Linked DNA regions of Archaeoglobus fulgidus DSM 4304. The main gene of each other region encodes a partner of the protein of the gene in region 2 in a complex. Links are inferred from orthologs where the notes say so. Each region holds a gene or a part of one and is shown on either strand. Other genes may lie near its edges. The genes, in order: rpl12p and AF_RS09515.

Region 1 (3,239 bases), 360 kb from region 2 along the record:
AGGAGATCGATGAGCTTGCGAAGGACAAGAGAAGAGCGAAGAAGCTTGCGAATTCAATCGACTTCTTCATTGCCGAGGCTCCGCTGATGCCCGAAATCGGTAGAAAGCTCGGCCCTGTTTTGGGGCCGAGGGGCAAGATTCCGCAGCCGATTCCCCCGCTCGCTGACCCAAAGCCCTTCATTGACAGACTGAGAAACTCTGTGAAGATAAGGACGAGAGATAAGACAACTTTCCACGCACCCATCGGCAGCGAGAACATGGACGTCGAGAAGATAGCGGAGAATGCTATGGAAATTTTAAAAGTCGTGGAAAACAAGTATGAGAATCCCACGCAGGTTGTCAAGTCAGTGTATGTGAAGAAAACAATGGGTCCTGCAGTGAGGGTGGTGTAAATGGCCGCAGTTAGAGGCTCTCCTCCAGAGTATAAGGTTAGGGCTGTCGAGGAAATCAAGAGGATGATTTCGTCAAAGCCAGTTGTGGCTATAGTAAGCTTCAGAAACGTACCTGCTGGCCAGATGCAAAAAATAAGGAGGGAGTTTAGGGGTAAAGCCGAGATAAAGGTCGTTAAGAACACCCTTCTTGAAAGGGCGCTTGATGCCCTCGGAGGGGACTACCTCAAGCTTAAAGATTATCTGGGAGACCAGATTGCCATAATTACTGCGGACGAAAATCCTTTCAGGCTTTTCAGAATGATTGAGGATACTAAGGTTCCCTCTCCGCTCAAGCCGAATCAGGTTTCTCCTGTCGATGTCGTCGTCAACGAGGGGCCAACGCCAATACCTCCCGGCCCGCTGATGGCTGAGCTTCAGATGGCAGGATTGCCCGTTGCCATTGAGAAGGGCAAAGTTGTCGTTAAGGCCACCACAACCGTCGTAAAGGCCGGAGAGGTCGTTAGGCCGGAAGTTGCCAGAGCGTTAGAAAGGCTCGACATTAAGCCAATCAAAATAGGGCTTGATGTTAAGGCAATGCTTGATTCCGGAGTCATTCTCACACCTGAGACGCTGGCCATAGATACTGAGAAGGTGCTTGAAGACTTCCAGAGAGCGTACCAGATGGCGCTCAACCTTGCCGTTAACTCCGCTTACGTCACTGAAGAGACTGCCGAGATACTCATAATGAAGGCTGTGATGGATGCCAGAAACCTTGCAATCAACGCAGGAATCTTCGAGAAGGGAGTGATGGAAGACATACTTATGAAGGCCCATGCGGAGATGCTCTCCCTCGCATCACTGCTACCAGACGAGGCCTTGGACGAGGAGCTCAAGTCAATGCTTTCCGGAATCGCAGAAGCTGCGGCTCAGGCTACTCCGTCAGTAGAGGAAAGGGAAGAGGAAGAAAAACCTGAAGAGGAGGAAGAAGAAGAGGAGAAGGAAGAGGAGGCAATTGAAGGTTTAGGTGCATTATTTGGTTAAAAGGAGGTGTTGAGAATGGAGTATGTGTATGCGGCTCTCCTGCTGCACTCCGCTGGTAAGGAGATAACCGAGGACAACGTAAAGGCAGTTCTTGAAGCTGCGGGCGTGGAAGTGGATGAGGCCAGAGTCAAGGCCCTTGTTGCCGCGCTTGAGGGTGTGAACATCGACGAGGCCATCCAGAAGGCAGCAATGCCGATGGCAGTGGCAGCAGCGCCAGCAGCTGCAGCGGCAGCACCGGCGGAGGAAGCGAAAGAAGAGGCCAAAGAGGAGGAAGAGGAGGAAGAGGAAGTCAAGGAAGAAGAGGCCATCGAGGGGCTCGGAGCCCTCTTTGGTTAATTTTTTGTAAAAATTTAAAATTTTTAGATATATTTCTTTTCTGCGATTTTCATTTTTCCCTCATCCCAACATTGCATCAACATCTTAACTTCGTTCCCATTTAGGGGCTTGCAGACATCACATGTTTGAGAAAATATTGTTCTGATGGAAGTTCGATAGAAAAGTATATATATACCTAATACTAAATTTTGTATCGAAAAGAGATAGGAGGTGTGTTGGATGGCTGAGTTGCCGATGGCACCGGTTGACAGATTGATTAGGAAGGCTGGGGCTGAGAGAGTAAGTGCAGATGCAGTGGAAAAGATGGTCGAAGTGCTTGAGGACTACGCAATTACCGTTGCTAAGAAAGCTGTGGAAATTGCGAAGCACTCTGGCAGAAAGACCGTCACTGCGGACGACATTAAGCTCGCTCTCTCGATGTAAAAATTTTAAATTTACCTTAAATTTTTTAGACGACTTCAAAAGCGTTTTCGAAGATTTCCTGATGCTCGTGGGGCTTGACCAGAAATTCTAGCTTTTCTATGGTGTAAACGAGGTCGTACATGTCCCCCTTAACATCCAGCACGTTTTTGGGTTTCGCAAACCTTATTTCTGGAGCATCATCGTAGTTCCTGTTTCTGACCCACTCCCCGTTGATGTAGTAGTAGCAAGCGCCCCTCCTCTTCGTGTAGGGTTCGTAGATGGAGCTGAAGTTCCTGCACACCCAGTTTGCGGTGATTAAATCGCTCTCAGTCGGGTTAATGGTCACGTGACCGTAGTTTGGTGGAATTATTACTGTGTCCCACTTCTTCCCCTCAACGACTATCACATCCTCGATTTTTCCGTTTGAAGGCTTTTGCAGTATGAAAAGGGCCTCTCCCTCAAGCACCTGGTAAACTTCAGGATAGGTAAAGCCCCTTACAACTTCCGGATGATAGTGGCCGTAAGTTTTAATGCTCTCTCCACCTATGTTGTTTGGCGGTATAACCGTGTAGTCGTATCTCAGCCCTGCATTTCTGATAATCTCCGCCTCCTCGTCTGTTTTGAAGGAATCCCTGAACATGTAGTAAGCGTCAAAATCTTCCTTAAGTGCTTCGGGAAAAGCAAGAACGGGTTTTAAATCAGAGGCTTTTCTAACCTCTGACTGAAAAACCTTCTTTCCGAAAACAAACTCCATGATTAAAAAAAGAGCCGGATGTATTTAAAGCTTGTTCAGAAAGGTATTATAGCAGGTTGTGTGAAGAATTAACATGAAATACAGATTCATAGACCACACCGCAGACATAGCCTTCGAGGTTTACGGTTCAAACTTGAGGGAGTTATTCGAGAATGCTGCTCTCGCCTTTTATGATGCTTTTGTTGACACATCAGGAATTGGAATAGAAAGGGAAGTTGGGGTTGAGTGCGAGGGGGAGGATGTGGAGATCACGCTTTACAGATGGCTGAACGAGCTGCTCTACCTCTTTGACACCGAATTCTTCGCCGCAAAGGATGTGGAGGTTGAGGTTGAGG
Region 2 (3,289 bases):
CAACACCAGCCTCAGGGAGCTTGTGAGGGGCAGGAAAGAGAAGAGGCTGAGGTGAAGGCATGAAATACGGTTTTACAAAGGAGGAGCTGCTGGTTTTTGGCAAGTATGATCCAAGCGAGGTTCAAATCAGCGATCCAGCACTGGAGAGCTACATCTGCCTTGAGCCGAAGTACGTGCCGCACAACCACGGAAGGCATGCCAACGTCCCATTTGCGAAGCAGAAGGTGTTCATTGTCGAGAGGCTGATAAACAAGGTCATGAGGAAGGGCCACAACACGGGGAAGAAGATTCTCGCCTACAACATAGTTAAGGAGGCTTTCGAGATTATTGAGAAGAAGACAAAGAAGAATCCCATTCAGGTTCTCGTTGATGCGATTATCAATGCAGGGCCGAGGGAAGAGGTTGTAAGGCTGAAGTACGGTGGTATTGCCGTTCCCAAGGCCGTTGACACCTCAAGCTCAAGGAGAGTTGATATAGCTCTCAGAAACATTGCAGAGGGTGCGAGGAGGGCTGCATTTAAATCAAAGAGAAGCATCGCTCAGTGTTTGGCGGATGAGATTATTGCTGCCGCAAACAACGAGAGCAGGAGTTTTGCAGTGGCGAAGAAAGAGGAAGTTGAGAGAGTCGCCAAGTCAGCGAGGTGATTTTAATGGCCAGAGCGAAGAAAGTCGACAAGATTAAGGAGTTAATGTGGAAACCGAAGTTCATAAGAAACATTGGAATTGTCGCTCACATCGACCATGGAAAAACAACGTTGAGCGACAACCTTCTTGCCGGAGCCGGAATGATCAGCGAGGAGCTTGCGGGACAGCAGCTCTATCTCGACTTCGATGAGCAGGAGCAGGAGAGGGGAATTACCATAAATGCTGCGAACGTTTCTATGGTTCACGAGTACGAGGGGCAGGACTACCTCATCAACCTCATTGACACTCCCGGACATGTGGACTTCGGAGGAGACGTTACGAGGGCGATGAGAGCTGTTGATGGTGTCATCGTTGTTGTTGATGCTGTTGAGGGTGTAATGCCGCAAACTGAGACAGTTCTTAGGCAGGCTTTGAAGGAGAACGTCAAGCCGGTTCTCTTCGTCAACAAGGTTGACAGGCTTATCAAGGAGCTTGAGCTAACGCCGCAGCAGATGCAGGAGAGGCTTATTAAAGTAATTACTGAAGTCAACAAGCTCATCAAGGCAATGAGGCCCGACAAGTACTCGGAATGGAAGATTGACGTTGCCAACGGAAGCGCAGCTTTCGGCTCAGCGCTCTACAACTGGGCTGTAAGTGTGCCATCTCAGAAGAAGACCGGAATAGGTTTTAAGGAAGTTTACGAGCACATTAAAGAGGGCAAGGTTAAGGAGCTCGCCAAGAAGAGCCCCCTTTATCAGGTTGTCCTCGACATGGTCATAAGGCACCTTCCCTCCCCAATTGAGGCTCAGAAGGAGAGAATAGCCGTTATCTGGAAGGGAGACATTAACAGCGAAGTGGGCAAGGCGATGGTAAACTGCGACCCCAAAGGGCCGGTTGCGTTGATGATTACCAAAATCGTTGTCGAGCCGCAGGCAGGCGAGATTGCGGTTGGGAGGCTTTACAGCGGAACAATAAGGCCGGGAATGGAGCTTTACATAGTCGACAGAAAGGCAAAGAACAGAATCCAGACGGTCGGTCTCTACATGGGGCCGAGGAGGGTTGAGGTTGATGAAATCCCCGCGGGAAACATTGTTGCGGTGATTGGCTTGAAGGATGCTGTTGCAGGTTCAACCTGCACAACGGTTGAAAATCTAACGCCCTTCGAGAGCATCAAGCACTACAGCGAGCCCGTTGTTACGATGGCCATTGAGGCCAAGAACCCGAGGGACCTGCCGAAGCTCATTGAGGTGCTTAGAAAGCTCGCGAAGGAAGACCCAACGCTTCACATCACGCTTAATGAGGAGACGGGAGAGCACCTCATAAGCGGTATGGGAGAGCTTCATCTCGAAGTCAAGGTTGAGAAGATCAGAAGGGACTACAAGCTTGATGTTATCACCTCCCCGCCAATTGTCGTCTTCAGGGAGACTGTTACCGGCACCTCCCCTGTTGTGGAGGGCAAGTCGCCGAACAAGCACAACAGGTTCTACATTGTTGTCGAACCCTTGCCGGAGAAGGTAATTCAGATGTTCAAAGAGGGCGTAGTTGACATGAAAATGGACAAGAAAGAGAGAAGGAGACTTCTCCAAGAAGCTGGACTCACAAGCGAAGAAGCTGCCGGAGCGGAGGAGTACTACGAAGGGAATCTCTTCTGCGACGTCACGAAGGGTATTCAGTACCTCAATGAGACTATGGAGCTGATTCTTGAGGGATTCAGAGAGGCGATGAGAGCGGGGCCAATTGCAAGGGAGCCGTGCATGGGCATAAAGGTAAAGCTGGTTGACTGTAAGCTCCACGAGGATGCTGTTCACAGGGGGCCAGCACAGGTAATTCCAGCGGTGAGGTCGGCAATCTTTGCCGCAATACTGCAGGCAAAGCCAGCGCTACTCGAACCGTACCAGAAGATATTCATTACAGTCCCGCAGGACATGATGGGTGCTGTGACGAGAGAAATCCAGGGTAGAAGAGGCCAGATACTCGAAATGAAAACCGAAGGAGACATGGTAACGATAATCGCAAAGGCACCGGTTAAAGAGATGTTCGGATTTGCCGGGGCTATAAGAGGGGCTACTTCAGGAAAGGCCATCTGGAGCACAGAGCACGCGGGATTCGAACTCGTCCCACAGAACCTCTTCCAGGAATTCGTAATGGAGGTCAGGAAGAGAAAAGGACTGAAACTTGAAATGCCAAAGCCCGAAGATTTTGTTGGGCTCTAATTTTTTCTTTTAACACATGCAGGAACTTGAGCCCGTTGACAGGTTTAACTTTGCCTGTTATCCCGGCATAAAGTGCTTTAACGAGTGCTGTAAGAATCTAAACCTCGCTTTAACACCCTACGACGTTCTCAGAATGGCGAGGGGGCTGAAGATTACAACAACGGAGTTCCTCGAAAAGTACACGTCAAGACATGTGGGGATGGCAACCGGGCTTCCCGTTGTCGTGCTGAGGATGGTGGATGAAAGGTGTCCCTTTGTGACCGAAAGAGGATGCAGCATCTACGCCCATCGCCCCACACCGTGCAGACTCTACCCCCTCGCAAGGGTCAGAGTTGGCGAAGAAATCCAGTACTACCTGCTGAGAGAGGATTTCTGCCTTGGGCATGCGGAAGAAAGAGAGTGGAGCCCGGAAAAGTGGGTTGAGGATCAGGGAGCGATGGAGTACAACAGCAT

What was found.
Region 1: the proteins of AF_RS09515 (region 2) and rpl12p are in contact, whole or in part, in a crystal structure (PDB 5H7L), measured with the Pyrococcus horikoshii proteins. The link is inferred for Archaeoglobus fulgidus DSM 4304 from one-to-one orthologs. Residues at the interface, in WP_048053510.1 of Pyrococcus horikoshii: Pro161, Met164, Met165, Phe168, Ser169, Ile172, Val195, Glu196, Phe202, Leu211, Ser212, Val213, Met216, Lys222, Phe223, Asn224; in WP_010886059.1 of Pyrococcus horikoshii: Leu100, Ala101, Gly102, Leu103, Ser104, Ala105, Leu106, Phe107, Gly108.

Annotation. Positions count from the first base shown.
Region 1 is NC_000917.1:1,348,257-1,351,495, forward strand. Bases 166-3,087 are described here. They hold rpl12p (50S ribosomal protein P1), read left to right. Parts: upstream 166-1,427; coding sequence 1,428-1,748; downstream 1,749-3,087. Other genes in these bases: AF_RS07510 (50S ribosomal protein L1), read left to right, coding at 166-392; AF_RS07515 (50S ribosomal protein L10), read left to right, coding at 393-1,412; AF_RS07525 (histone family protein), read left to right, coding at 1,968-2,171; AF_RS07530 (glucose-6-phosphate isomerase family protein), read right to left, coding at 2,197-2,904; AF_RS07535 (archease), read left to right, coding at 2,978-3,087. In the rest of the region: more of AF_RS07510, read left to right, coding at 1-165; more of AF_RS07535, read left to right, coding at 3,088-3,239. UniProt on the Methanocaldococcus jannaschii protein: Forms part of the ribosomal stalk, playing a central role in the interaction of the ribosome with GTP-bound translation factors.
Region 2 is NC_000917.1:1,704,835-1,708,123, forward strand. Bases 271-3,242 are described here. They hold AF_RS09515 (elongation factor EF-2), read left to right. Parts: upstream 271-649; coding sequence 650-2,836; downstream 2,837-3,242. Other genes in these bases: rpsG (30S ribosomal protein S7), read left to right, coding at 271-644; AF_RS09520 (YkgJ family cysteine cluster protein), read left to right, coding at 2,853-3,242. Outside these bases: AF_RS09505 (30S ribosomal protein S12), read left to right, coding at 1-55; more of rpsG, read left to right, coding at 60-270; more of AF_RS09520, read left to right, coding at 3,243-3,289. UniProt on the Methanocaldococcus jannaschii protein: Catalyzes the GTP-dependent ribosomal translocation step during translation elongation.